2 regions of the Bradyrhizobium yuanmingense genome follow, and region 2 is predicted to be linked to the other one. Evidence: riboswitches for the same ligand, from Rfam matches in the RefSeq annotation. Region 2 holds a riboswitch; the other holds the start of a gene.

Region 1 (15,291 bases), 2.8 Mb from region 2:
TGCCCGGCAGGCGCCAGAAAACATATCCGACAGGTGACGCTCAGACGAAGGCGTGCTTCCGGCAATTCGAAAGGTCAAGACAACGATGTGGCTCAGCGAGGCTGTATTTGCCTACGCTAGGTCCGACATCGCATCGAGCGTGTTCGGTGGGCTTTCCATTTGATTTGGATGTCATCCAAACAGCTGTCGTGGGTCACAGGGGCTGGCGGATATATGAGTTGCATACCTTGATATGCGTTGTGCAGAGGCTTCTGGCGTGTGATGGCGGCTTCGAACTCGAAAAATCATCCGATCTCCGCGCACCATGGAAAAGCAGCTGTGTCGTCCCTAGAAGTACATCAACACATCGTCTCACTTCTTCAGAAGCCGAATCCGGTCATCCTGGATATAGGCTGCAATGACGGGACTGATACGCAAAAGTTTCTCGAGCTGTGTCCCCAACCCAGGCTCTACTGCTTTGAGCCGGACCCCCGCGCGATCGCGCGCTTCAAGAAGAAGCTGGGCCCGTCCCTCAACAAGGTGAAGCTGCTTGAAATCGCCATCAGTGATCGGAACGGGACGATCGACTTCCACCCAAGCAACGCAGATGGGGATGCGAAGGATTGGGACCTATCCGGTTCAATACGCCGTCCAAAGAACCATCTTACCGAGTATGATTGGGTGCGGTTTGATCACCCTGTAACGGTTGAAACACGGCGGCTGGACGACTGGTGCAGCGAAGCCATGCTGGACGAAGTCGATTTCATCTGGATGGATGTTCAGGGAGCCGAAGCCGACGTTATTGCCGGCGGCATGCGGACCTTGAGCAACACGCGCTTCATCTACACGGAATATAGCGACCGCGAGCTCTACGAAGGGCAGTTGTCCCTGCAAGCTATTCTTAACTTGTTGCCGTCATTTGAGGTGGCGGCTCACTATCCGCGCGCAGTGGAAGGTGATGTACTGCTCAAAAATATGCGTGCCTAGCGGCTACTCATATCGAGCGTCTCATCTATGGGAGGCCTGGTGAACGGATGCTGTGCTGACCACAGCTGCACAACGGCGTCGTCAAGGCTAGCGGATACGCTAGCGGGACAGGCAGTGCGGCTTCGGGCTCCCATTGCAGCCAGCGTGCACGCCGGCCGCTCTATCGAGAGCGGCCAGCGCTAGTGCAGTACGCGGGTTCGCGCGGTCCTGAGAGGCAGGGCCGTGCGGCAGCTGTGGCTGGATCGAACGATGGATGTAGGAACGCCGCGTTCGCGCGCTCATGGCGCCGCCAGGGGGCAGTTCCGCTCCACTGACAGATCGCCACGATCTAATGCCGATCGCGCCGAACCTGAACGGGCGACTTCACCGGCGTAGCCTCAAACCGGGTCCGGCTAATCGATATCACCTCCATCGCAACGGCAGAGGGGTGGCTGTATTTGGCGGTCGCCATGGATCTCTTCAACCGCAAGATAACCGCTTGGGCGAGGCGCGAACCCATGCGGATCGCAGCGTCGCTTCCTCGAGTTCGACGATCCGCTACCAACGGCTCCAAAGGCCCGATTGATTCATCATTCCGATCGCGGGTTTGCGCCACGCTTCACATTTATATCGCGCGGCCGTTGTCAGCGCCGGTGGCCGAAGGGCAGTGCTACGATAGTGGGCCAGGCGGGTCCGCACCATGCGCCTCGACCGGCAAGTAGGGAACACTTGCGGGATTCCAGCCGGCTTGGGCGGTGGTTTGGAAGTTCGTGAGCTGAACCGCGAGCCTTTGCGCAGACATTCAGGTGGATCCTGCTCGGCACGTCAATGATCGGGGCAGGGGGCGTAGAGGCCTATAATGGCTCATATGTTTGGACAATGAACGGATTCTGCAGGGATATGAAGTGGGATTCCTTTCGAACGGGGAGGGCTCAGCGCTGTCCCTTCTTCTCATCGAAACAAGGTGCGATGGCGTTAGCGGCAGACCACATCATGACGCAGGGTCCGGCGACCCGTCGGCGTGGCGTGTAGGCTTGCCCGTGCGTGACCCATTTCATGGAAAGCCCGGCTGTATTGTACTCCCGAGCAGGGCACGGCCGGCGCTCTGGAGCGTTCCCTCGTTTAGCGCTGCGTGCTGGGAAACCACGAAGCTGTCGCACATGGAGCGCGCTAGATTGCTGGTGGTATTGAGCGCCTCAGTTCCAGCAAGACCGCTGGCAATCCTGCAGACCTCAGCGCTCTGCCGCGCGGCGTTCGTGGCCGCGAGCCGCATTAGCATCGTCGTGCTCAGATTTACCTCATCCTTGAGCGCTTCTCTCCACAGCTCCTCCGTGGCCTCGTAGAAGAAGGAACGGGCGGAACGTAGCATGGCTTCGGCTTTGGCGATCTCCAGTTGTATATAGCCGCGCTCAGCCATCACGGGGGCTCCAGTGATCGAGGCGCGGCTTCCTGCCATGGCGATCACCTCGTCTAATGCGGAGCGCGCAATCCCGATGCCGACAATCGCATGCGCCTGTGCGGCAAAAGCCACGGCCGGATAACGATAGACCGGCCCGTCAAGTGTCGGCGGACCGCCGCGGATCAAGGTCCATTCCTCTGGAACAATGACATCGCTGACAACAACGTCGTGGCTGCCGGTGCCTTGCAGTCCGATCACGTCCCAATTTGGCCGGATTGTCACCTTGTCAGCCGGCATCACGGCTACGCGCGGAAGATCCCCTGTCGGATCGTCTTCCACAGTGATACCAACACCTATCAGATCGGCGCCCGTTGCGCCGCTAGCAAATGGCCACACACCGTTCACGACAAACCCATCGGCGCATCGCTTGGCGGGCTGGAGCGGGAAAAGCGCACCGGCCAACACCACGTCAGGTCCATTGGCGTACACCTGGCGAAGCGTGTCGTCCGGAAGAGCAGCGAGGTAGCGAGCTCCATCCCCGAAGCTGGCGACCCAACCGGCGGAGCCGTCGGCTTCGGAAATACGCTCGACGAGGCGACAAAAATCGGCTGGCGTTCGCTCCTCGCCGCCGAAACGTTTGGCGGCAATAGCCCTATAGACGCCGACGCGTCTGAAGCCGTCGATGATTTCTTTTGGAATCTTCTGCGCGCGGCTAAATTCGTTGCGACGCGCACGGATCTTGGCCAGTAGCGGCGACAGATTAGCCCAGGTCGCAGCCGCGGCGTTGGTTTCGGGAGTGGTCGTTTCTGGTGGAGCGTTCATAAATTGTCCTCCGTGTCTTGAGGCGATCATCGCCGTGCGTCACTCATATGGACTGCTCGCATAGCGAGCCCAGGTGAGTTGATACGGGCTCGACGGCATCCTCCAAGCTGCTGCAGTCGATATCGATGCATGAGATCGCACGCGTTAGCGTCCCAACTTAAGAGCCCGGAAACCTGACCGAGGATATAGCTGTCGCAGTTGAGGCTGGGTCGGAGCAGCCGATACGCGGCCGCGACATGGATCCGTCTTTGCCGCACTGGGGCTCCGGCGGTTGATCGGGGGAGCATGCGGCGTCATGTCTTCTCCAATGGAAGTGGTTTGGTCACATTTGGGACAGACCGGGTGTAACGGAGTCGGAATTACCGAGTTGTGTTTGCAAGGGCCCAAGGGTGCGGCTTCTTTTCTCTCTTCCCAGCAATCGACGTGCCATTAAGCATGGCTGCTGGTCTTGTTTGAATCGCCCGAGATCACTCCGCCTTGCCAGCATAATGCTCGTATGTCGGTGTCTGCTTTCAGGCACAACATGTCATTAACTCAGCAAGCCGCAGAGAAAACGTCAAAGACGACCTCCACCGCCTACCCGCCGGATTCAACGCTCCTGATTTGTTTAAGGCCCGCTCCGGTTTCGTGACGCTACCAACAGACCAATTTGCTGCTCGTGCGACTGCGGGTGAGTGCTTGGTCAGAAGCGGACCTCCATACGGCAGGTGTTCAACAAACTACGGCGGCTACAGACGCTGTAATTGCACGATCAAGGCGGGTTCGAGGTGACTGTAAGGGCTTTCGAGCCGCGCCAGCAACAGATGCGCCTATGTACGTTCGGCCGTACCGAATGCAAGAATTCGCGCGCGTTCCTGACCTCGCTACCTCTTTGCGGCCGCTGGCGGCTCTTTCTTCGGCGATATTCCAATGCGTCGAAGCTTGGTCGAGCTTACCAAATTCGTGCAGCAACTATGGGCGCATAACGAGCGCCGCGACAGACCGGGCACGCACGTTCTGAAGCTAGTGCTCTGTTCACACTGAGCGGCTCCGTGGTTTGAAGAGCCTGATTCCGGAAGCACTCGGTTGTCAATGATTTCCGGCCTGTAGGCGCGATACGCGCGCTTGGAATCATTGCTGCTGGTGCACCGAGTTCACCTGTACCAAAAAGTGTCCAAGTCCCCGCAGCGACTAAGAGCCTGCCAGTCTCCGTGTACAGCCGACGCACTTTGTAAGCTGCGAGTTTTATCTCGCGTCGGAATCGTCATGGAGGACATACAGTAAATTGTCCAAGTGGGGGTCTTGCGATTGCGTGAAACATTAGCGCGCATGCGGGAGCGTGGTGAGAATAGCCTTGCCGTCAACGGTACCATCGATGTGAGCCGCATCGGTGGCGACGAACGAGACAATCGAATCATTGATGCGAGGCTGGCTCTCTAGGTCGGGGTCTCCCAAATGGCTCATGCAGGAACTGCCTGAGCTACCTCTATTGGGCTAGGGGCTCAACCTGGAGGCATGAATGCTGTCGGACGCGGGATGTGCATCTCTTGATGCGGGCCGCGCGTTGCCAACATGAGTACGTAGAACACGAGAAGGACTACGAGGCCACGCATATCTAATGGGTTACCGAAATGATGACAATTGTGGAACGGATGGTAATCCGGCGCATATTCTGAAGACGATGGACCAACAAAACTGCGCGGAACAGAAGCGCTGTATCGGGCGGCAGAAGATCTGCCGCGGGTGTGAAGGCGATGGCGTCAGCTCACAATATCGACCTTGCCGGTGCCGATCCGATATAGTCCCCCGACGACCTTCAGTCGGTGCTGCTCGACCGCGGCGTTCAGAATCGGGCCCGTCGATTTGAGTTTGTTAACGTTATCGATCACATTTTGTCTGGTTGCTTGGGCGAATGTGTCGCCGGCTTGCTCGCGAGTTGCTTTCACTGCGGGAGCAAGCGCACTGACCAGGGATGAAATGTGCCCCGGCGGCGGCTTATCTTGATCGAGCGACTTGATCGTGGCGTCTATCGCACCACAATGATCGTGGCCAAGTACAAGGATCAGCGGTGTGTTCAGTACTGCGACCGCATATTCCATACTGGCGAGCGTATCATCGTTAACGAAGTTGCCGGCGACGCGGCAGACGAACAGATCACCTAGTCCGGCGTCGAAGACAAGTTCGGGCGCCACGCGAGAGTCGGCGCAGCTCAGAACCGCCGCACAGGGATTTTGGCCATCGACCAAGGCCGGGCGCTCGCGCCTGAAATCATCGACTCGTGGCACGCCTTGGACATACCGATCGTTCCCCTTCAGCAGCCGCTTCAGGGCAGCATCCGGGATGAGTAGGTTGTTTGGCTTGGGCGCGCGTCTTGCTTCCTTCGCATCGACAATGTTATTGCCGAACCCTAGGCAAACTGTCGAGGCGGCGAACAGAAACAGCGCCCGGCGCGAAGGCGCGATATTGGTTAAATGGTACATGTTTCAAGAATGGCCTGCGTTCATCTGTCGCCTCATCGCGCGGCCTTACGCCACCCCGTGGCTTCGGCTTCCGTTTCGCTACAAAGCCAGCGTTCGCCGCGCTTCTTCGTCATGTCGATTTGCTCGTAACCGAACTGCCCTGGCAGGTGATAAATGCGCTCGCCGCTGCGCTCGACGGTGCCTTTTATCAGGCACTCGGGCGATGGCGGTTCCGATAGCAGGGCGGATCCAAGCAGGACCTCCTGAGCGTCGATCGGAACCGACTTCGCGCCGACGATAATCGTGCGCCCGTTGCGGCGACGCCAGTCCCAGGGCGCGATGAACGCCCCAGACCACAGCCCCGTAGAGGCTGTGCTCGCCACCAACTCATAGACGGCATAGGTGTGTTGAGATGCGCCAACCGATAGTGGCCAGCCCGATAGTGCCCAGCCCGAGCGTACCATCCAGGCGTTCACATCCTCCCCTTCGATGAAGCAGCTGCCGAGGGTTCGCCTGTACTCATCGACTCTTTGGGTATGACAATTCCACTTTCGCCCATTCGAATGCTTAATAAGCTCGTCACGAGCAGCTACGCCGCAGGCCCATTTCCGGCCCTGGGAATCGAGGCAAATCTGATCAGTGTCAGGAGCTTCGATGCCTGAGAGCCGAACGTTGATTTGCTCGATCTCGATCGTATTGCCGTCGAGGATGCGCGGAGCACCGCTGAGTGTCGCGGCGCACACCGGAGATGTGATGAGAGTGAGCAATGCGAATATGATTTCGCGGTGCCTCATCCCAATTACAACCATTCGCTCCTGATCCATGTTCACGCACGATACGGCGCCGATACATTCGACTGCTCGACCGCAGATGTCCGTTCCGCCGGCATCTTTCGATGTGTGCTTTATGAGAGCTTGGCGTGAGTTCAAACCTACGCCCTGACGCTGCGTAAGGATCAAGAGGTTTCTTCCGGCTTGTGTGCGGCGGTACCCTTTGAGTATCGGCGGCTCTCTCACTGGGATCGCACTGTACTCTCTCGACCTGAGGAGGGAGATCCTCGCCGGTTGCGCCGAACTCGGATCTGGCGAACCCTGGGCCTCGGAATGCTGTGCTCTCTCCTTGTGTAAAAATGTGAGTGACTATGAAGCGTCGGCGCTCGCGGTTGGGTCACGCATGGAGGAGCAACCTACTATGGTTGGTGACGATTCCCATCGGCGAACTGGACGCTGCAGACGGTTCCGCCGAGGCCAATGAAAGTCGCCCTAAACTCTTGTCACGAAAAAAATCTGGTCTGGTTCGCTCTGACCGAGTTAGACGTAGATGCGATGGACTTCGGCGCGTAGATGGACCTCCTTTGTTCGAGCAAACCGCGCAAATCCGCTGCCTTCTTACGCCAGACAAGATGATCGTTGATACCAATCGCATTGTGGCTTTTGGCTCCTCCGCGCTGCACCCTAATTGTTCATGCTACCGCCCAAACGTTTGTGCAGGGATTGACTGAGGCGGCGCGACGCGCGACCGCTCTTGGGTAGTGGCGTTTCTACCCCAGCGAGCTCACATCTGTGGGCGTCTACTCCAGGATTGGAAAGGCTGCGATATTGAGCCGCGGCTTTGCCGTAGAGCCCCACCGGGGGGGGGAAGTTGCCCACGTGTTCGGACAATCGCGAGTGCCATCCTGACGCAGGTCAGTCCACAATACGCGGTTGCTCATCGCCGCAGTTGGGGCGGATAGCTCTGGTGCGGTTTAGCCGACTCAAGCTACACATCCTTCTTAAGCACTTCACTACACGACGGGAATGACATGGTCGCAGCCGGTCGGGAACTACCAATCTCTTCTTACGCGCTTGAAGTGGATGGCCGACTCAGAGCCGAGTTCGCAACCAGAGACGGTGCCAGGGCAGGTGGAGCAGAGCTAAAGAAGCGTTTTCCCATGCTTCAAATCCGGATCTATGACGTGCAGTTGAATGAGCGCGAGGAAATCTAGAGCAGAGTCAGTGTGGCCTCGGCGTTCCTCCCCACGGCTCCGTAGCTCATCGCCCTACGCACTCGCAATGGGGGGCGCTCGGGGGCTAACAGTGCTCCGTTTCGGCCGGCCTCCTGGCCGGCTTCATCTCAGCACTCGCTGCCTCGTACCATCTGAAAGGTAGGATTGCTCACACTGGCAATGCCTGGCGCGGGCGCCGGATCGGCCTTGGACGGAAGGATTGTCAGACGTGAAGAATGCATGAAAGCTAGTTCCCCCGCAAAGTTGGTGTCCTCTCAATAGGTGGAGTGCAGGCGGGCAAACAATATCTCGCAAACGAGTACACGCCGCTGAGCTCAACGCCTCGCGGAAAAATGCAATCGTGCCTGCCCGGCCTTTCCAATGACGGGCCGAAGGCTGCGAGAAAGGCTGCCCTGACTGTTGCGGAGCCGTAAACAACGCAACTGCAGAGCGCGTATGTCTTTTTAGTTGGTCCGAGGCGCTCGGCTGTGGAGGAGCCGTGGCGCGATGTTGCTCTGCGCGAACTTCTTAAGGCCTTCTCTCTCCTAAGTCTTCCTCTTCCTTTGGCTCGGTGCGTTGGAACCATGAGCCAGGAGGAAATTTCGCGATGCGCTTGGCGAATGAGGATTGTGGCTCCCAATCTCTTCCTTCACTCTTTTCGAAAGTGATGACGCCGTTGTGCGTAAAATAACGTGGTCCTTGGATATTGCAGTTCACCAAGAGCAGAACGCGCCACAGATCACCTTTCTCGGTCGGCTTGTCATCCTGCTTCGGTAAGTAGTCCACTCCAACAGGTTCAACGATAGTGCAGCTGCCCTGCCGCAGAAGATCGCCGAGCCGGCCTTGCGAGGTAGTCACGAAGTTGAAGTTGGTCGGATCATGCAGAAAGCGAAGATTTGCGTCCCTTTCGCCATCTGCGACTTCACGGGCGATCAACGAGAGTGCCAGAGCGCGCCAGCCCAATTCCATCGGCTTCGCATATGTTGACGCAAGTTCAATCGTACCGTCGGGCGCGATTTTCCAGGTGATAGCGTACTGTTCGTCTGATTTGTTGTCACGGTGTCTGGTCCACGAAACGAAAACGAAGTCGTTTTCGCCAAGTTCTGCGACGCCCCACATTTGAGGGACGAACTGTGCCACCTTCGAGACATTGGAGATGATTTGTTCTATCGTTTCACCATCTTGCGATCGCCAGGTTGACTTGAGTCTCTCGACAAGGGGGTTGTCGCTGGCGCGAGAATTGCTGCTCGTGGCGGCCGGCCAGGCGAGGCAGATTAGAAAGCTAGCTAGCCAAAGCCGAAGCGCGGATCTTCCACACAGTCTCTTCATAACCCCCGGCCTATCGCGTTTCATCCAGACATCTTTCAGCTATGAGCGGGCGCAAGAAGGTTACGGAGACGCGACGGGGCACCCGCTAGCTGTCCCGCACGAGTAGGTGCCTTCCTCCACGTCACGCGCCGCTAACTTCCCTCGCCAGCGGCAGCATCAATTCGCTGAGCTGGACATGCCCAGCAGGAGGAGTCTGCGCCTCCGGAGGATCTGCATTCTTCGTGCCAGGCAATAGGCGGAAAATTCGCACGGGCTTTGTGTTCATCTTGTCGACTTTCCGACCTGCTCACGTTTCGATGTTTCCATTCATTGTATCCGCCACAGCCTGTGCATCCGTGTGCCGCACCGGATAGTTAGCGGAAAAGGTGGACGCCTCGATGCCAAGTGCCTGCAGAATTGGGAGTGTGTTGGCTGCCAGTGGACCGTGTGGTTCCCTATCGTTGCCGTCGGCGTTCGCCTTACATGATGGCGACACGAAGCCGACTTAAGCCCGACCTTGAAGTCTGTCTGGCACGCAAATCAACCTGTTCGCCGCGTATGTTGGGCCTGTTCAATGTCTCCTTTAGTCGAAAGAACAGCTGGTCAGCGGACTTGCTGCGCGAACCGCTGGAGGTCGGAAGTCGCCTCTGCATTCTGCTTGGAATGGCGGTAATCCTGGCCGCGCAGACTGCTGTCCCTATCATCGATCTGGCGTACGGCGCCTTCTCAAGGCAGCTCCGATGCTCAATTTGACATCTGACAGGGGCATGTCTGATTACGACATCTGTGATGAGAGAATGTCTCTAGATGGTGGTTAATCATAGAGGTGCATGGTGAGTCACCTAGCAGATGTCGCAGATTAGCTTGGAGCACATAATCTGAGAGGTTGACGGAAGAGTTCTCCTGCCGCTAATTCAAGTCGTCGAGGTTCTCCGGTTCCCATTGGATCCGGAGCTAAGAGGGAAGCCGGTGCAAATGCCGGCGCTGCCCCCGCAACTGTAAGCGGCGAGCTACGTCCAATGATGTCACTGAAGCCTGCACGGCTTCGGGAAGGCCGGACAGGAGCGATGACCTGCAAGCCAGGAGACCTGCCCCGACAATATATTGGTCCACGGACGGGGTGTCTCGGTGGTGCGCCAAGCAGCCGTCGCTCGCGCGACTTCCCCTGCCTGCGTCCGCCATGGCCTTTGTCCCCAACAGGGGTTAACGCTAGCTATGTCTTCTCTCTCTCTTCCGGTTGCTACGCTCGGAACGCCACGCATCGGTCCACGGCGTGAGCTCAAACTCGCTCTCGAAAGCTACTGGTCCGGAAAGATCAGCGAACGGCAGTTGCACGAGGACGCATCCGGCCTGCGCGCAGCGAACTGGGCTCGTCAGAAATCTCTAGGCGTCACGATCATTCCCTCGAATGACTTCTCGCTGTATGATCAGATGCTCGATACAAGTGCCATGGTTGGCGCCATCCCGGAGATCTACGCCTCGAAAGGAGAATCCATTTCCCTCAAGACGTACTTCGCCATGGCCCGCGGATCACAATGCGACGACCAGGATGCGAGTTGCGGCCTAGGACCTCGGGGGTCTGGCGCACCCGCGCAGGAAATGACTAAGTGGTTCGACACCAACTACCACTACATGGTTCCCGAGTTTTACAGGGGACAGGCGTTCAGACTCTGCTCTCGCAAACCCATTGAAGAGTATGAGGAAGCAAAGGCTCTTGGCTTTCAGACCCGCCCTGTCCTGATCGGGCCAGTCACATTCCTAAAGCTCGGCAAGAGTGCCGATAGCGCGTTCCAGCCCCTCTCCCTACTGGATGATCTGATACCGGTCTATATCGAGGTGCTGCATGAATTGGCCGAACGAGGTGTAAGTTGGGTTCAGTTTGACGAGCCCTGCCTGGTCCTTGATCTTGACCAGGCGGTGCGAAAGTCATTGCTACACGCCTATAACCGGTTCGCCAAGGAGGGACCGGCTATCAAGATCATGGTTGCCAGCTATTTCGGCGACTTACGCGACAATCTGGATACCGCCCTGAGCCTCCCGGTTTCCGGTCTGCACCTTGATCTTGTGCGTGCGCCAGAGTTGTTGGATCAGATCATCGCTGAGGGCCGAAGTGATCTCGTCATGTCGCTCGGTGTCATCGACGGCCGGAATGTATGGCGCTCGAACTTATCTTCGCTCCGCCAGCGGCTGGAGCCCGCGATTGCGAAGCTCGGTAAGCACCGTGTACAGCTCGCTCCATCCTGCTCGCTGCTTCACGTGCCAGTCGATGTTGAACTAGAGACCGAGCTCACTTCCGACGTCAAGAGCTGGCTTGCTTTCTCGGTTCAGAAGATGCGAGAGCTTGCGATCCTGGCGCGGGTACTCGCCGGCGACCAGAATGTCGGACCAGCTCTTGCCGATTCAGAATGCGCTGCGACTGCCCGGCGGACTTCGCCCAAGATCCGCGACGCCAATGTCGCTGTCCGGATGAGGGCGATCGACCAGACAATGCGCCGGCGCGCCAGCCCATTTGCCCGTCGCTCCGAGATCCAAAGGGAACGCTTTGGACTACCCGCATTTCCTACCACGACGATCGGATCGTTTCCGCAGACCGCAGAAGTTCGAAATGCTCGTGCGGCGCATGCGCGAGGCGCGATGAGCGACGAACAATACGACAGGTTCCTCAAGGAGGAGATAGCCCGCGCGGTACGTTGGCAGGAGGACATCGGTCTTGACGTGCTCGTGCACGGCGAATTCGAGCGCAACGACATGGTGCAGTACTTTGGCGAGAAACTCGCCGGCTTCGCATTTACCAGGAATGGATGGGTACAGTCCTATGGTTCGCGCTGCGTCCGGCCCCCGATCCTGTTTGGCGATGTAGTGCGGTCGAAGCCGATCACGCTGGACTGGTGGCGCTACGCGCAATCACTAACTAGCAAACCAATGAAGGCGATGTTGACTGGACCGGTGACGATCCTGAACTGGTCTTTTGTTCGCGATGATATTCCCAGAAGCGAGGTCTGCCGCCAGCTTGCGCTCACGATCCGCGACGAAGTCCGCGATCTCGAGAATGCCGGTGCGGCCATGATCCAGATCGACGAAGCTGCACTCCGGGAAGGATTGCCATTGCGCCAATTGGAGTGGAAGGCATATCTCGATTGGGCCGGAGATTGCTTCCGCATCTGCTCGTCGGGCGTTGCCGATCAAACGCAAATCCATACACATATGTGCTACTCCGAGTTTAACGACATCATCGGTGCAATCGCTGCAATGGATGCGGATGTCATTTCGATCGAGACGTCGCGCTCGAAAATGGAGCTACTGGACGCATTCAGGAAGTACGAATATCCAAATCAAATCGGACCGGGCGTGTACGACATTCACTCTCCACGCGTCCCCGAGACGAGCGAGATAAAGGACCTGATGGCTCTGGCTCGGACGCGCTTGCAGGAGTCGCAGCTCTGGGTCAATCCGGACTGCGGCCTGAAAACGCGCAAATGGGAGGAGGTTCGGCCTGCGCTAACCAACATGGTCGCTGCCGCCCGCGAACTGCGCGCTGCATCCGATCCGTAAAACCAGGCTAGAGTCTGTTCTCGACAGAGCTAATTCCTTGTGGTCATTTGCGCTCTCACAATCTCGAGGCAAGCCGTCGGGTCGATAAAAAACGCCCGGCCCCGCTTAGGGGTCGGGCGGAAGTACAGTCTCGGAGGAGCGACGCTGACGCATCGCGCTACTTTCGTCGACGGAGGAGAATAGCCGACGGATCGATCACGGTGCGAACATTCACCGAAAATCTGCGCCTATATAAACCACCAAGTTATCGTAACTCAATTATACCGTGGTATGCGAGACCGTAAGCCTGAGATTTAGAAATCTAGACCGAGGTTTGTCGCTCATGAACACGTTGGCGCGGCTGCGACAGCAATGAACGAAGTATTGCCTGACGTCACAAAGGCACGCACCGCGGGCTCGGTCCGTTCCGAGATGATGCCCGTCAGGCTCGCTCATTCCATCGAGGCTACATCGTTCCCGAGGAGAGAGCGGCGAAGGCAGTCCTGCCCCAAACTCACGCTAATCTATTTTGCAGGATAACGCCGTTATCCGGGCCAGATACGCCAATGGGTCGGCTGCACGGCGACGTGCTCTCCGGTATTCGCATTGATCCATCCGCCGAAGACCCGGCGGCAAGAAAAGACCACCCGGTGAATTGAATTGCCCTCGATCACGGCAATCTCCAGATCCTGATCGAAGGGCGGCGCCGTTTCGAGCCGCTCCCAGGTGAGATCGCCCTTAGATCCTGGACGGAGTTCATTGCTGCGGGCTGACAAATTCAGATAACCTTGTGAATACTACGCACATCGCTCGGGTTCCGCGCAGACAGACTAAGCCCGATCGCTCGGACGGCCCGCGGTCTCGATCGCGTCCGCCGCAGAGGGCTATCGGCCGCGGCGCCGTTGTGACGGAACACGATCCGCTCGTGAACTGAAATATTTAGAATTCCGCCACGAAACAGCCCCTGAGCTTCCGTCGAATCGATAGGCGGCATCGCGAGTGGCGCAGCTTATCATGTGCAGGTCATTGGCGCGCGGCTCGGCTGCGCCCGGAAGCACTCCTAAAAATCGGCCGCTGATACCGGGACATGAATGCATCATGGGACGGCAAGTCCTTTTGTCTGCCATGCGTCTAACCTTACTGAAACATCGCTTCTATGAGCAGGCAGTCGACGCAGCATTGATGCCAGTCAAATTTGGTGCGCCTCCGGTAAAGGTTGTGCTCGAGCGGCTGTTACGAGCCGCAGACGCTTGCGTTCGCAGTCGGTATGTCCGAACTGGGGCTTCTGCCGGGGCCTCGCATTGTCTGCAACACGCCAGCGTGTTGATTTGAGGCGCAACTCGCGCCCATGGGCTACGATAGCATTTTTCCTGCATGGCTCCGTGCACGCAGATGCTCAGTTCGCTTTTCGCCTTTCGATGTCGCTAGCCTTGTCGGCGCTGATCCCACCCTTAAGCCTTGGCGCTGAAGTCCTGGACCGGAGCTCATCGAAACGAGGGCTCCCAAGCCTGATGATGGGCTTTGCTGTCGCGGCGGCAGGTGGACCGTCGGATGCAAGATCGGAGTTCTTGGTCTCATTGCGCCTTCATCGCTTGCGCTATAGCCCCGCCGCAGGCGCATATCAGAAATCAGCCCGCGATGCGCCGGCATTTGCGCCAGTGCTTCACGAAACTATCGCCTGTAAAGTTCGCTGCGGTCTTCCCTATAACCGCCGGCTGAGTATCAAAGCAAGCAAAGAATAAATCCCAGCATCTCGAGCGTGATAGCGCATGGTGGCCTCAATCGTCTCTGCGAGACAATCCTCGATGAGAGACTTGATTTTGCCCGTCAGCGGCATGAGCAGACCAGGAGGCGCTGCTCCTCAGCTCAAAGCAGCGTGCGACACGACAGGCAGGACAGACACGCGCTCGCGGTTCTTCGTGACAGCAGGAGGCTCGCGTCGCGCTGCTGCAGTCTGGACCTATCTTCAAAGGAGCGTACAGACTTCTTGGGATGCTGCTTGAGGCAGATCAAATACTCTCGCTGCGAATGGCAGAATACTGGATAAGCGAACCACAGGAAGAGAGGGGCATGCCTTCATTTAAAGTTCGGTTTATTAAGACCGTTTGTGACGATACCGGCGGCGAGCATCGTGCGTGCCAGGCAGCCTTCAAGGTCGATGCCGCCTCGCTGAGTGCTGCCGCTCAGCAGGCAGAGACCCATTTCTGCAGGCAAAAGAGTGTCCGCGATTGGACAATCTTCGCCGATGTGCTGGAGCTTCGAACCTCGTCTGCATGAGCTAATCCGTCCACATCAGCCTTTCGAACATCCCGCAAGGACGAGTTCTTCTGGTAAACAACGGCCTCGCACTTCCGAGTTTCCCACGGAAGCTGACCTTTTCAACACCGGCCAAGGCTCGTAGTTCACGTCCTCGCCAGTCATAGTATCGCCACCAGCATGGATGTCTTGGGCGCCCGGCGGGACCACGTGTTCGTCCCGGATGCCTACGGACACTGTGTCCGACAACCGCGCCTCGATTGGGGAAATACCTCGTCCTTTACAATGGTCGGGGCGGAGACGAAGTGATCGAGACTCCTCCCATGCTCCGATCACAATACTTCGAGACGCAATTTCTCAAGCCAATCTTCGCGTCCTATTTCGAACAAGGCGCGCGATGGTTAGTGATGCCACGCCCGTTAATGACCGACAGGTCATTTGGCCGTTCCTACGTCCTCTCAACAACGGTGGCCCAACAGAACCGATCAGCGATCCCGGAACGCACTCCTATGACGTTGGCCTGGAGCTGATGTGGGACGGTGCGCAGTGTTTGCGTTTGGGACGCGACCTGGTCGTAAATATTGCGACCGAGAATCACGCAATGGCAT
Region 2 (15,291 bases):
TGCCGACAATCGAGGTCGTGCCTGGGATCACCTCGATCCAGGCGCTGTGCGCGGCGCATGCGCTGCCGCTCAACGACATCGGCGAGCCGTTTCTGGTCACGACGGGGCGGCGCTTGCGCGAAGGCGGCTGGCCGCAGGGCGTCGATACCGTCGTCGTGATGCTCGATGGCGGCACGGCGTTCCAATCGCTGGATCCGGCCGGGCTTCACATCTGGTGGGGGGCCTATCTCGGCATGCCCGATCAGATCATCATGTCCGGCGCGCTGGCCGAGGTCGGCCCGCGCATCGTCGCGTTGCGGCAAGAGGCGCGCGAGCGGCACGGCTGGATCATGGATAGCTACATCATCAAACGCAGGCGTTGAGCAGCATGCTTCCCGAATGGGTTTATCAGAACTGCCCCGAGGTCTCCGCTGTTCATCGCGAGGCGGCCATTGCGCGGCAGGCGCAACTGACGAAGCCGACCGGCGCGCTCGGCCGGCTCGAGCAGCTCGCAATCGAGCTTGCGGGCCTGCAGGCCACCGAGCAACCGCGCGCCGCGCGGGTGCCGATCATCATCTTCGCCGGCGACCACGGCATCGTCGCGCAGGGCGTGTCGGCCTATCCGCAAGCCGTCACCATCGCGATGATGGCGAATTTTGCCGCCGGTGGCGCCGCGATCTCGGTGCTGGCGCGCGAGCTGGGTTCGAGCCTCGAGGTGGTCGACGCCGGCACGCTGGCCGAGGCGCAGATCGCGGGAATCGTCACCGACAAGCCGCGCAGCGGCACCCGCGATTTCAGTGTCGAGGCCGCGCTCACGCCCACGGAATTGGCCTTCGCCTTCGAGGCCGGGCAGCGCGCGGTGGTGCGCGCCGAGGCCGGCCGGCCTGATCTCTTGATCTTCGGCGAGATGGGGATCGGCAACACCACGACGTCGGCGGCGATTGCTGCGAGCCTGCTCGGTGTGAGCGCCGGGGAGATCGCGGGCAGCGGCACCGGCGTCGATGCGTTGGGCCGCGCGCACAAGGTGCGGGTGATCGATGCGGCGATCGCGCATCACGGCGTTGCGGGGGCGTCACCCGAAAAAATCCTGTGCGCTGTAGGCGGCCTCGAGATCGCGGCGATCTCGGGCGCGATCATCGCGGCTGCGCAACGTCGCATCCCCGTGTTGATCGACGGCTTTATCGTCTCGGTGGCGGCGCTGGCGGCGGCGCGCCTCAACCCGTCCTGCCAGCCGTTCCTATTGCCCTCGCATCAATCGGCGGAGCAGGGGCATCGGCTGGTGTTGCGCGCGCTGAATGTGCAGCCGCTGATCAGCCTCGATCTCAGGCTCGGCGAGGGATCGGGCGCCGCCATCGCGCTGCCGCTGGTGCGCTCGGCGTGCGCACTTCACAATGGCATGGCGACGTTCGCGCAGGCCAATGTGCCGGATCGGTCTTCTTGATGCGGCTCAAGCCACGCGCTGGTTGACCGACACGACGCGCCAACCGCCCGCCAGCCGGTCGATCCGGGTCAGCGACAGCGGATCGACGACGAAGCGCAGCGCGGCTTCCGGTGTGAGATCGAGCGCGATGCAGAGCGCAGCGCGTATGGTGCCGGAATGGACGACCAGTGCTGCGGAGCCTGCGCCAATCTGGGCCAGGCCCAGGCGGACGCGGGCGACCTGATCCGCAAAGCTCTCGCCATTCGGCGGCCGTCCGTGCGCCGGATCGCGCCAGACCTGCGCGTAGGCCTCGCCACCGGTCGCGGCGAGCTCGTCATGCCGATGGCCGGTCCAGTCGCCGAAATCCTGCTCGCGAAACTCGCTGATCAGCGCCGGTTCGAGCCCCAGCGCGCGCGCCGTCTCGACCGTGCGCCGCGACGGGCTGGCATAGCCGGCGACATCCGCGGGCAACAGCTGCCTTAGGGCCGCCAATGCAGCGTGATCGCCGAGGTCGGCCCGCGCATCGGCCGCATGGATCGTCCCGGGCACGCCCGCGACGGCCGCATGCCTGATCAACCAGAGGAAGGTCTCGCCTTCCATGCTCATCTCCAAGGAAGTTGGTTGCTGTGGCCCCAACGCCGCAACTGGCACATTGACTCTGTCTTGGTGGTAATCCTAGATGCTCGCGACGGTTTTCCCGAGAGGGAATGAAAAGGGAATGCGGTGCGGGGAAAATTGTCCCCAATGCCGCGGCTGCCCCCGCAACTGTAAGCGGTGAATCCTTCGTCAGGAGCCACTGGGTCCTCGGTCCCGGGAAGGCGACGAAGCGGTCACGACCCGCGAGCCAGGAGACCTGCCGTCAGCCGTGGTCACACGCGAAGATGTCGGTCGGGGAGTACAGACATTCGGCTTCATCGGACGGCTAAGGCCGAAGGTGAAACCTCGTTCGCTGTGACGTGCCACTGACGTCATACCGAGGTTTTCACCTGTGTCTTCCATCCGTATCGCACGACCGCGCCGCGTCCTGCTGGTTTCCGCCGCGTTCACGTCCTTTGCCGCTCTTGGTCTGCCGGCCGCTCTGGCGCAGCAGGCCCGAGAGTCGCTGCCACCCGTCGAGGTGTCGCCTGCCCAGGCCCGCAAGCCGGCCAAACCGGCAGCAGGAACGGCGCAGAGCGCGCGCCGCGCGGCAGCGCGCAGGCCGGCGGCTGTATCCGCAGCGCCAAGACCCGTCACGCCGGATTCGACGCCGCAAACGCCGCTCAACACCAATGCCGTTGCCGAAAGCGCCTCGCGGCTCGGCCTGACGGTGCGGCAGACGCCCGCGACGGTCGAGGTGATCTCGGCCGAAACCATGCGCGAGCAGGGCCATCGCACCGTGTCCGAGGTGGCGCAGGGCGCCGCCGGCGTCACCTCGGGCGACAACCCGGCCGAACCTTCGGCCTTCTCGATGCGCGGCTTCACCAACAGCCAGATCAACACGCTCTACAACGGCATCAAGATCGGTCCGCAGAACATGACCTCGCGGATCGTGGATACCGCCAATCTGGAAGCGGTGGAATTCCTCAAGGGCCCGGCTTCGCTGATTTCGGGCGAGGGCGCCGCGGGCGGCGCGATCAACTTCGTCACTAAGCAGCCGCACACCGGAGCTGTCAGCAACGAGGCCGATTTCTCCTGGGACTCGCTGAACTCGTTCCGTGCCCATTACGGCTCCGGCGGCAGCACCAATGTGCAAGGCCTGGACTATCGCTTCGACATCAGCCGTTCCGCCCTCAACGGCTTTGCCGATGACACCAATGTCAAGACGTTCGGCACGTCCGGCCAGCTCAACTACCGTGTTTCCGACAGCCTCAGGATCTGGGGTGCGGTCGAATATCGCGAAGACCGCTCGAAGGCCTATTGGGGCGCGCCGCTGGTGCCGGTGGCCTTCAGCGGTTCGCATGCGACGACGGGGATCGTCTCCGGCAATTACGTCTCGAATTACAACGGAACCAATCTCGGTGCCGTCACCATCGACGACCGCACCTTCAACACCAATTACAACGTTCTCGATAACCGCAACGTGGCGCAGGAAGTGTGGCTGCGTGGCGGCTTCGAGCTGAAGCTCGCGCCTGACCTCACGCTGAAAAGTCAGGCCTATGGCTATGGCGCGGAACGGACCTGGTTCAATAACGAGATCGAGGCGTTCAATTCCACCACGAACCTGGTCGATCGCGAGCGTTTCTATGTCGCCCACAGTCAGCGACTGGTCGGCAACATCACCGACCTGATCTGGGATACAAATATTGCGGGCTTCGACAATCGGCTCGTGACGACGCTGTCGTCGAGCTATCTCGATTTCGTCAGGCCCGGTGCGGCAAACTTTCCCGGCGATTCCGTTTCGCTGGTCGACCCCAACCGCGGTTTCTACGGCTTGCTCACGACACAGCAGCAGACCGCGCGCATCGACAACGAGGCGCTGTCATTCGAGGACCGGCTCAAGCTGACGCGCAGCTTCGCGCTGATCGGCGGCCTTCGTGTCGAGCACATCGGGCTCGACCGCAACTCGACCGACAAGAACGGTGTGGAGAAGGTGGGCTTCCCATTCAGGAAAGACTGGGCGCCGGTGACGGGCCGCATCGGCTACACCTGGGAGGCCGTTCCCGGCCTGACCTTCTTCAGCCAATACGCCACCGGCGCCGACGTCGCAGCCAACAACATCTTCCTGCTCTCGCCCACCCAGCCGCTCGATCTGACCACCGCGCGCACCTATGAGACCGGTGTCAAGCACCTGTTCTGGGACAATCGGGCGGAGTGGTCGTTCTCGGCCTATGACATCCTGCGCAAGAACGTCTATGCGGCCGCCGGCGGCATGCAACTGAACATCGCCGGACGACAGGAGTCGAAAGGCGTCGAGCTTGCCGCCTCGATACGCCCGATCGAGCCGCTGCGGCTGTGGGGCAACATCGCCTATGTCGATGCGCGCTATGCCGACTACAATTTTGCCGGCGGCTCGTTCTCCGGCAACACGCCGCCAAACGTGCCGCGTATCGTCGCCAATGCCGGCGCGTCGTATCGCTTCTTCACACCATGGCCGGTGGAGCTTGGCATCACCGGCCGTCATGTCGGCGACCGCTACAACACCGACGCCAACGTCGTGACGATGAAGGCTTACACCGTGGCCGACGTCTACGCCTTCGTCGACATCCCCAAGACGGCGTTCAATGCGGTCGACCAGGCCCGCCTGACCTTCCGTATCCGCAACATCACTGATAAGCGCTACGCGATCTGGGGCGATCCGTTCTATCCGGACCAGATCCTCCTGGGCGCGCCGCGCACCTACGAAATATCGGCCGCGTTCAAATGGTGAGGCCCTGAGCGCATGATGGGCGCGATCGTCCTCACGCATCGCTGGCTCGGCATCGCGTTCTGTCTGCTGTTCGCGATGTGGTTCGCGAGCGGGATCGTCATGCACTTCGTCCCGTTTCCGTCGCTGACGGAAGCGGAGCGATTTGCCGGACTTGTGCCGGTCGATCGCGACGGGACGAGGATCTCGGTCGCGGACGCCGTTGCGGCGAGCGGGATTGCCGATGGCAGGCGTGTTCGGCTGATCCAGCGGAGCGATGGACCGGTCTACGTCGTCTCGGGCTCCACAGGTTCGCGAGCGGTTCGCGCCTCCGATGGAGGAGACGCGTCGGTGACATCAGCCGATGTCGCGCTCACCATCGTGCAAGCTTATTCACGTCAGCGCGGGCTCGACGCGCCGCGCGCCGCGATCGTCGCGCAGTCGGACTACGATCAGTGGAGCGTGCCGAACGGTTTTGATCGGCATCGCCCCTTGTCTCGCGCCGCTCTCGGCGATGCCCCTGGAACGGAGGTCTACGTTTCGTCGCTGACCGGCGAAGTCGTCCTGGATACGAGGCGCAGCGAGCGCGCGTGGAACTGGGCCGGCAGCGTGCTGCACTGGATCTATCCGACAATTCTGCGCAGCAGCTGGGCGCTGTGGGATGGCGTGGTCTGGACGCTGTCGCTGCTGGCCCTGATCGCGGCATTGCTTGGTGCGGTGCTCGGAATCGTGCGTGTGAAAATGCGGGGACGCCAGCTCTCGTCGCCCTATCGTGGCTGGCACGCCCTGCATCACATCATCGGTCTCGTCGCGACCGTGTTTGTGCTGACCTGGATCTTCAGCGGCTGGCTGTCGATGGATCACGGCCGCCTGTTCTCGCGCGGGCAACTGACTCCGACAGAGGCCGGCGTGGTCGATGCCGCCCCGGATTGGCGAGACGCGTCGTCGCTCGATCCGCAGCCAATATCGCCGTTGGCCCGCGAGGTCGAATGGTTCGCCTTCAACGGCCATGTCTATCGGCGCGACCGGGTTGGTCTCGGCCGTCAGGCGTTGATCAGGGCAGGGGAGGCGCCGCGCGATGGACCGGCGCCATACCTGGATAGGCAGGAGATCGGCGACCTGACGGCGCGCCTTGGCGCCGGCTGTGCCGCACCGTTCCTGCTCGCCGGCAACGACGACTATCCGGCGCAATCCGCACTTCCGGGGGCCCCCGTCTACCGCACGACCTGCGGCGATCTCTGGTTCGATGTCGATGCCGCCGATGGCAAGCTGCTGCAAAGACTGGACCCGTCGCGCCGCGCCTATCGCTGGCTTTACAGTGCGCTGCACACGCTTGATTTCCCGATTCTGCTGGCTCATGCGCGGCTGCGTGACGCTCTCATTGTCGGGCTCTGTACGCTCGGGCTGATGTTCTCCATCACCGGCATCGTCATCGGCTGGCGGCGCTTGCGGGCATGGCTGGCGAGCGCATAGCCAGTCGCGAAATCTCCGTACCCGGCGCGACCCGTTCGGCGCGCCGGGTTATCCACCAGCGGCCGGTGATGTCCTCGCTTACCGACCGTACAATAAAGAGAGGCTGAGCCGACCTGCGTGCATAGCTCTTGGTCAGTGCTGTCTCCCGCACCGCCGACCGATCGCCTGCAAATTAGACAAACGGCCTTGTGCGATCCGATTGCAGTGCAACGGGCGCTTCTATTTGCCTCGAAGAATCCAAGGGTGCGCTGCACATTTTGACTTCGCGGCCTTCTGCTCTCTGCGCGAGCAGCGCTGCACGGAAACGTGCAGCCGATGCTGCGCCGCGCAAGGCCGGTGGCTTGCTAGCGCTTTGGTTTGCGACAACTCTGACCCTATCCCGCGGCCATCGCTCTGTCGCACGCTCGCACGTGATGGCATGACAGGGAATGATGATGAACGTCACGCGTAGCTGATTGTGCAGATGAGCGATCCCGGCAATCATTGGGAGGTCGGCACCGATATCGGTGGCACCTTCACCGACATCATCGCGATCCGGCGCGATTCCGCGGAAGCGCGGATTGCGAAGGTGCCGTCGCGCCCCGACGCACCGGTGCAAGCGATGCTGGAGGCGATCGAGGCGGCCGGCCTGCGCAAGAGCGAGGTGAAGCGCTTCGTCCACGGCACCACGCGCGTGACCAACGCGATCGTCGAGAACCGGCTGCCGAAGGTGGCGCTGGTCGCGACCGAAGGCTTTGCCGACGTGCTCGAGATCGCGCGCTATCGCCGCCGAGACCTCTACCGGCTCGACATTCCGCCGAAATCGCTGCCTCTGGTGCCGCCTGAACGCTGCTTTGGGCTCGCCGAGCGCCTCGATCATGAGGGGCGGGTGCTGAAGGCGCTCGAGGAAGCGGAGGTCGAACGCCTGGTGGCGTGGCTGAAGGGGACCGGCGTGCAGAGCGTCGCAGTCGCGCTCCTTCACGCTTATGCCAATCCGGTGCATGAAAAGATGCTGGGCGAGCGGCTCAGGGGCGTCGTCGCCCACGTCTCGCTCTCGCACGAGGTGAATCCCGAGGCGCGCGAATATGAGCGAACCTCGGCAACCGTGTTCAACGCGGCCGCGATGCCGATCGCGGTGGAATATCTCAGCGAGCTGGAGCAGCGGCTGCCGATCGGGCCCGGCCTGCAGGTGTTTCACTCCGCCGGCGCCATGGTGCCGATTTCGGCGGTGAAGCAGCGTCCGCTGGTGATGGCGATGTCGGGCCCGGCGGCCGGCGTCTCGGCGTCGGTCAGCATTGCGCGCCAGCTCGGCTGCGCGCGGATGCTGACCTTCGACATGGGCGGCACCACGACGGATGTGTGCCTGATCGTCGACGGCCAGGCCGAGATGACCGACGGCCGCATGCTCGGCGACAAGCCGCTGCGCCAGCCGATGCTCGCGGTGCACTCGATCGGTGCCGGCGGTGGATCGATCGTGCGCAACGGTCCCGGCGGGCTGACGGTCGGGCCAGAGAGCGCCGGTTCCGAGCCGGGCCCGGCCTGCTATGGCCGTGGCGGCACGGAGCCGACCATCACCGATGCCAATGCGGTGCTCGGCTATCTCAATCCTGAGACCAAGCTTGGCGACCGCATCGGCATCGACATCGCGGCCGCAAAGCGCGTCATCGCGCCGATTGCCCGCGCGCTCGGGCTGAGCCTGACGGAGACGGCGCTCGGCATCATCAAGGTCGCGAACGCGACCATGGCCCGCGCGCTCCGCCGCGTCACGGTCGAGCGCGGCATCGACGGGCGCGATTGCACGCTGCTGGCCTTCGGCGGCGGCGGCCCGATGCATGCCGCAGGCCTCGCCGATCTCTACGGCATTGCGGAGGTGGTCGTGCCCAGTGCGTCGAGCGCATTCTCGGCGTTGGGCTGTCTCACCGCCGATTTCAGCTTCCTGCAGCAGCAGACCCTTCGCGCCGCCCTCGACGGCATCGATCTCGCGCGCGTCTCGGAACGGATCGAGGCCCTGATTGCCGATGCCTCGGCGCCGCTTCTCGCCAGCAATGTTGCGAAGGCGGACATCCAGGTCGAGCTGGTGGCCTTGATGCGCTACGCGGCGCAGAATGACGCCATTCCGGTATCCTTCACGCTGCCGCTTGACGTCGCCAGGCTGAAGCAGGACTTCCTGACGCGGCACCACGAGCTGTTCGGCTATGCGACCGGTGAGCCCTGTGTCATCGAGTCCGTGCGCGTGCAGGCGCGCCGCCCGTCGACGACGGTCGTCAGCCGACCCGCGACGGCAGCAAGGGCGGTGTCTACGGGCACGCGTAGCTGCTCGTTCGACGGCTTCCATGACATCCCGACCGCAATCATCGACCGCGCCTCGCTGACCGAGACCGTCAACGGTCCCGCCATCATCGAAGACGCCTGGTCGACCGTGGTGGTGCCGCCGGGCTGGCAGGCGAGGCCCGATACATCAGGCAATCTGTTCCTGACGCGGAGGGCGGCATGAAGCTCGATCCGTTCGTCGTCGAGGTCATCAGGCACGGGCTCTCCGCCGCGGCCGAGGAGATGAGCCTCGTCATGACGCGCTCGGCGCGCTCGCCGCTCTTGCGCGAGGCCGGCGACCTCTCCTCCGCGATCACCGACGGTCACGGCGGCCTGGTCGGGCAGGGCCGCGACATTCCGATTCATCTCGGCGCGATGGCCTACACCATCCCCGAACTGTTGAAGGTGATGCCGCGCGATGGCCTGAACGACGGCGACGTCGTGATCTACAATGTCGGCGCGCTCGGCGGCAATCATCTCAACGACGTCAAGGTCGTGCGTCCCGTCTTCTTCGACGGCGAGATCGTCGCCTTTGCAGTCAGCCTCGCGCATTGGCCCGACATCGGCGGCACCTGGCCCGGCAGCTATTTCGCCAAGGCGGTCGATACCTTCCAGGAGGCGATGCGGATTCCGCCGGTGCTGATCGCGACGTCGGCCGGCCTCAACACGCCGATCGTGCAGCTGCTCAAGGCCAATGTCCGCGATGCCGAATCCTGCGAGGGCGACCTTCTTGCCCAGATCGCGGCGACCAAGGCCGGCGAGAAGCGCATCGTCGAGCTCTGCCGCGAGCATGGCAAGGCGGTCTTCATGGCGGCGCAGTCGCGCCTGCACGACCTCTCCGAAATCGAGATGCGGGAAGCGCTGCGCGATCTGCCGGATGGCATCTATGAGGGCGAGGATTATCTCGACGACGGCAGCGCGAACAACGCGCCGGCGCGCATCCATGTCAAGATCACCATCCGCGGCGACGAAGCGACCTTCGACCTTTCCGGAAGTTGCGACCGCGTCTCCAATTTCTGCAACACGACGCCATTCATGGCGCGCTCGGCGGTCGCCTATGCCGCGCGCATCATGAGTGGGCGCGACATGCAGCAGAATGCCGGCGCGCTGCGGCCGCTGACCATCATCACGCGCCCGGGCTCGATCCTCGAGCCCGGCTGGACCGCCTCCGTTGCCGCCGGCAATCACGAGACCTCCATGCGCATCGTCGATGCGATTTTCCGTGCCATGCAGGACACCATTCCCGAGCGCCTGTCCGCGGGCGGTGCGACCACCGCGGGTGTGCTGTTCTTCGCCGAGCCGCGGCCGAACGGGTCGTGGAAGATGCTCTATGAAGTCCATGGCGGTGGCGAAGGCGCGCGGCACGATCGGGCCGGCACGTCCGCGACCCGCGTGCATCTGTCCAACACCTCGAACACGCCGGTCGAGGTGATCGAGGCGAATTACGCGATCCGGCTCGAGCAGCAGGCCATCCGCCGGAATTCCGGCGGCGCGGGCGCGCATCGCGGCGGTGACGGCTCAGTCCGCACCTACCGCATCCTGGCGCCCTCGATGCACCTGACCACCTGCGTCGAACGCATGGTGATGGCGCCGTGGGGCATGCAGGGCGGCTCTCCCGGCAAGGCCTGCCGCATCTCGCTGGTTCGGCAGGGCGCCAACGTCGCCATCGACGGCAAGTCGAACCTGGTGTTGCAGCAAGGTGATCTCGTCACGATCGAGATGTGCGGTGGCGGTGGCTACGGCGCCGTTCCGGCGGAGTGAGGCAGTGGCGATGAGCAGATTGTTGCGAACCGGGCTGAATGCGGGCGAGGCCGCGCCGATGGCCGTGGTCGGCGGCGAGGGCGTCTACTTTCATCTTGCGGATGGCCGCAAGCTGATCGACGGCAGCAATACCGGCGGCGGTCTCGGCCATCGCCATCCTGCAATGGTGGAGGCGATCCGCCGCGCGGCCGATACGCCCGTCGTCAACGAAGGCTGGACCTGGGTCGGCCGCGAGCAGGCCGCCGACGATCTGATGGCTATCGCCTTCATGGGCGAAGAGGACTGGGTCGGCGCGGTGCGCTTCTGCATCAGCGGCAGCGAGGCCAATGACATGGCGCTGTCGCTCTGCCAGGCGCTGACGCAGCGCTCGGCGCTGGCAACGCGCGAGCGCGCCTATCACGGCATCACCGGGCTGTCGCGCAGCATGACGGTGCAGCCGCAATGGCACGGTGGCCTTGCGGTGCACGCCGGCGGCTCGAAACTACCGGCACCGATGGCGCCGGTGCGGATCCTGCCGGCGCCGGATGGGGCGATCTATGGCGCGCCGGCCATCAACACCCCGCCCAGCGAATATCTCGCGGACGCCCCGCGCCTGCTCTCGGACACGGCGGCGACGATCATCGACTATACGCAAGGCGGCATCTATTACGACGGGGCCTATCAGGACGAGGTCGCGCGCTGCGCGCGGCAGGCCGGCTCTTACTGGATCGCGGACGAGGTCGTCACCGGCGCGGGCCGCGCTGGGCGCTGGTTCGCGTTCCAGGGCGCGCAGAGCCGGCCCGATATCGTGACGCTCGGAAAGTCGCTCGGCGGCGGCGCGGCGGCCGTTGCCGCTGTCGTGGTGTCCAAAGACATCGTCGAGCGGCTGAAGGGCACGAGCTGGCAGAACTACGGCACGCTGCGTGGCCATCCGATCAGCATGGCGGCCGTCAGCGCCTATCTGAAGGTCGTCAGTGAGGACAGGATTCTGGACCACGTGCAGAATCTGGAGAAGCTGTTCACCCGCCGCCTCCTCGCAATAGCGCAAAAGCACCCCAGCGTGCAGCGCGTGGCCGGGCAGGGGCTGCACTGGACGGTGGAGCTGCATGGCCCGGATTGGCGCAGCTGGCACGCCGACACCACCGAGGTGCCGATCGCCTCGCGCGTCGCGGAGCGCGCGCTGGAAGCCGGCGCCGTGATCGGCACCAGCGGCGAGCAGACCTCGCTCTTCCTGGCGCCGCCACTGGTGATTTCCGAGTGGGAGGCTAACCAGCTTCTGGACGCGCTCGACCACGGTCTTGATATCGCCGACGAGGAGCGCGGGTGAATCACACAAAGTCCCTGAGGTCACCGGCCTGGCCGGCGGACGAGCCCTGGCATCTCGCGATGCCGGAGGGGACGCTCTACGACGCGCTGGCGCGCGCTGCAGGTGAACGGCCAACGCATCCGGCCACAATGTTCTACGGGGCGAGCCTGAGCTACGCCGAGCTGCGCGACCGGGTCGATGCCATGGCCGGCTTTCTGCAAGGCGTTTGCGGCGTGAAGCGCGGCGACCGCGTCATGATCGCGCTGCAGAATTCGCCGCAATATGTCGTCGCTTATTACGCGACGATGCGGGCGGACGCCGTGATCGTGCCGGTCAATCCCATGAACAAGACCGCCGAGATCGCGCATCTCGCCGCGGACAGCGGCGCCAGGGTTGCAATCATCGGCAGCGAGCTAAGCGATGTGTTTGCACCGCTGGTGGGCGAGGCGATTACGCATGCGATTGTCGCGCAGTACCGCGACGAAGTTCCAGCCGCGACGCCCTACACACTGCCATCATGCGTGACCGAGGGGCCGTTGGAGCCGCCGTCATCGCCGGGCTGGTATTCGTGGTCGCCCGCGATAGTGCAGGGCCTGCAGCCGGGTGCGATGGAGGCGGGGCCGGCGGATCTGATGATCCTGCCCTATACCTCAGGGACAACAGGCAAGCCCAAGGCGTGCATGCACACCCATCGCAGCGCGCTGTTCACCGCCGTCTTGCAAGCGCGCTGGTATGGGCTCAATGGCAGCGACGTGATGACCGGCTTCATGCCGCTGTTCCATGTCGCGGGCATGCAGGGCTCGATGAATGCCGCCATCGTCGCCGCCGCCACGCTGGTGCTGATGGCGCGCTGGGACAAGGATCTGCTGCCGGATTTGTTCGAGACCTATGGCGTCACATTCTGGAACGCCGCCCCGACCATGATCGTGGATGTGCTCGCCAGCGCCGGCTTCCGCGACAAATGTTTTGCGAAGCTCAAGGTGCTGACTGGTGGCGGCGCGGCGATGCCGACAGTCGTCGCGCAACGGCTGAAGGGGCGGTTTGGGCTCGATTTCGTCGAGGGCTACGGCATGACCGAGACGATGTCTCCGACGCACCTCAATCCGATGGCGGCGCCGAAGCGGCAGTGCCTCGGCATCGCCGTGCACGAGACCGACGCCCGGGTGATCGATCCCGAGAGCCTGATCGAGCTCGACGACAACGTGGTCGGCGAGATCATCGTGCACGGGCCGCAGGTGCTGCAGGGTTACTGGAACAGGCCAGAGGCGGATTCCGAGGCCTTCATCGAACGCGACGGCAAGCGGTTCCTGCGCACGGGCGATCTCGGCTATCGCGATGCCGACGGCTATTTCTTCGCCGTCGACCGCCTCAAGCGCATGATCAATGTCAGCGGCTTCAAGGTGTGGCCGGCCGAGGTCGAGGCGGCGATGTACCAGAACCGCGCCATCCGGGAATGCTGCATCATTTCCGCGCCGGACGGCTATCGCGGTGAGACCGTCAAGGCGCTGGTGGTGCTCGATGAGGCCGCGCGCGCGACGACGTCGGAGGGCGACATCGTCGGCTGGGCACGCTGCGCGATGGCGAGTTACAAGGCGCCGCGCGCCGTCGTCTTCGTCGAGTCCCTGCCGCGCACCGCCAGCAACAAGATCAACTGGCGGCTGTTGCAGGATGCCGAATGGGGGCGGACGGCATGAAAGCTGCTTGGCTGGAAAAACAGCGCGAGGCTGCGATATGCTGCGTGCGCCACGTCCCTGAAGCTGCGATCCCCAGCCTCGCCAAGAAACTCAAGAAATCAGGAACTCGCTGATGCGCATCGTCAATGTCGCCGCCGCCCAGATGGGCCCGATTCAGAAAGCCGACAGCCGCGAGGCCGTGGTCAAGCGCATGATCGCGCTGATGGACGAAGCCAAGAGCAAGGGTGCCGACCTGATCGTCTATCCCGAGCTGGCGCTGACGACGTTCTTCCCGCGCTGGTACGTCGAGGACCGCGCCGAGTTCGACATCTGGTTCGAGCGCGAAATGCCGAACGCGGCGACCAGGCCGCTGTTCGAGCGTGCGGCCCAGCACGGAATGGCGATGAATTTCGGCTATGCCGAGCTGACGCCCGATGGCCACCACTTCAACACCGCGATCCTGACCGACAAAACCGGCAGGATCGTCGGCAAATACCGCAAGGTGCATCTGCCTGGCCATGTGGAATACGACAGCAAGCGCTCGCACCAGCACCTGGAGAAGCGTTATTTCGAGCCGGGCGATCTCGGCTTCAAGGTCTGGCGCGAGCTCGGCGGCATCATCGGCATGGCGATCTGCAACGATCGCCGCTGGCCCGAGACCTATCGCGTCATGGGCCTGCAGGGCGTCGAGATGGTGCTGATCGGCTACAACACGCCGTCCGTAAATGCCGAGAAGAGCGAGGAGGGCGTCGAGAAGCGCCTGTTCCACAATCGCCTCTCGGTGCAGGCCGGCGCCTATCAGAACGCGACCTGGGTGGTCGCAGTCGCCAAGGCCGGCGTCGAGGACGGTCATCCCCTGTTCGGCGGCAGCCTGATCGTCGATCCCAATGGCGAGATCGTTGCCGAGGCCAAGACGGATGACGACGAGGTGCTGGTCCATGCCTGCGACCTCGATGCGACGGCGTTCGGCAAGACCACCATCTTCGATTTCGCCCGGCATCGCCGCATCGAGCATTACGGCCTGATCACCAGCCAGACCGGCGCGGTGCCGCCGCCGGAGACGTGACGCCGATGGCCGACAAAGGCATTTCCTTGCGTGAGCTCGATCCGCGCGATCGCTACAAGCTGCTGTGCGGCGTGGTGGTGCCGCGGCCGATCGCGCTGGTGACCACGCTGGATGAGAACGGCACGGTGAATGCCGCCCCCTTCAGCTTCTTCAACGTGTTCTCCGAAAGTCCCGCGCTGATCGTGCTCGGCCTGCAGCACAAGCCGGATCACTCGCCGAAGGACACCACCCGCAACATCCATCGCGACGGCGAGTTCGTGGTGCACATGGTGGACGAGGCGCTGTCGGTCGCAATGAACGACTGCGCGGTCGATTTCCCCTCCGGAGACAGCGAGGTCGCCGCGACGGGCCTGGCGACGCTTCCCTCCGTCGACGTGAAGGTGCCGCGTCTCGCCGCGGCGCCCTTTGCGCTGGAATGCCGGCGCCATGTCGTGATGACCTTCTCGCCCGATCGCGAGCTCCTGGTCGCCGAGGTCTTGCGGGTTCACGCCCGCGAGGGGCTAGTCGACACCGCCAACATGTATGTCGATCTCGACGCTTACCGGCCGATTGGCCGCATGTTCGGCAATCTCTACACCACGCAGCGGGATACGTTTGCCCTTGTCCGCGAGAGCCATGCGCAATGGCTCGCGCGCCAGGACACCAACGAGCTGAAGGACGCCTAGTGAGCCGAGAACTGCACCGTACCCAGCGCCATGGTAACGGCCGCCTGCGTCGGGTCGATCACGGGAATGCGCAGCGCGTCTTCCAGCGCGCGGCGATGGCGCGCCATGCCGGCGCAGCCCATCACGACGGCGCGGGCACCGTCCTCGTCGCGCAGCGCGCGGCCGACCTCGATCATCTTGGCGAGCGTACCTTCGCCCGAAGCGGTTTCGGCGACGCTCATGTTCAGCGGCCGCTCGCCGGAAAAGCGGTCGGTCAGGCCCATCTGCCTGAGATAGCGCATGTGACGCGGGATCGAACGCTGGGCGATCGCGATGACGCCAAAAGTCTCCGCGCGGGAAAGCGCCGTCAGCACGCCGC

Evidence for each region. Region 2 has a riboswitch for cobalamin ahead of N2605_RS12115 (TonB-dependent receptor). Riboswitches for the same ligand answer to the same signal wherever they lie in the genome.
Region 1: another riboswitch for cobalamin. It lies ahead of metE (5-methyltetrahydropteroyltriglutamate--homocysteine S-methyltransferase); the one in region 2 lies ahead of N2605_RS12115 (TonB-dependent receptor).

The regions. Positions count from the first base shown of each region.
Region 1 is NZ_CP104173.1:5,392,852-5,408,142, reverse strand. It holds gene N2605_RS25440 (FkbM family methyltransferase) at 319-966, shown strand; gene N2605_RS25430 (acyl-CoA dehydrogenase family protein) at 2,000-3,166, opposite strand; gene N2605_RS25425 (carbonic anhydrase) at 4,906-5,625, opposite strand; gene N2605_RS25420 (thermonuclease family protein) at 5,658-6,563, opposite strand; gene N2605_RS25415 (nodulate formation efficiency C protein) at 8,117-8,941, opposite strand; cobalamin riboswitch at 9,805-10,006, shown strand; gene metE (5-methyltetrahydropteroyltriglutamate--homocysteine S-methyltransferase) at 10,112-12,448, shown strand; gene N2605_RS25405 (hypothetical protein) at 14,420-14,704, shown strand.
Region 2 is NZ_CP104173.1:2,595,669-2,610,959, forward strand. It holds gene cobF (precorrin-6A synthase (deacetylating)) at 1-362, shown strand, start outside; gene cobT (nicotinate-nucleotide--dimethylbenzimidazole phosphoribosyltransferase) at 368-1,420, shown strand; gene N2605_RS12110 (histidine phosphatase family protein) at 1,427-1,999, opposite strand; cobalamin riboswitch at 2,072-2,274, shown strand; gene N2605_RS12115 (TonB-dependent receptor) at 2,388-4,745, shown strand; gene N2605_RS12120 (PepSY domain-containing protein) at 4,758-6,194, shown strand; gene N2605_RS12125 (hydantoinase/oxoprolinase family protein) at 6,658-8,667, shown strand; gene N2605_RS12130 (hydantoinase B/oxoprolinase family protein) at 8,664-10,244, shown strand; gene N2605_RS12135 (aminotransferase class III-fold pyridoxal phosphate-dependent enzyme) at 10,255-11,550, shown strand; gene N2605_RS12140 (long-chain-fatty-acid--CoA ligase) at 11,547-13,223, shown strand; gene N2605_RS12145 (N-carbamoyl-D-amino-acid hydrolase) at 13,336-14,268, shown strand; gene N2605_RS12150 (flavin reductase family protein) at 14,274-14,933, shown strand; gene N2605_RS12155 (aspartate/glutamate racemase family protein) at 14,930-15,291, opposite strand, start outside.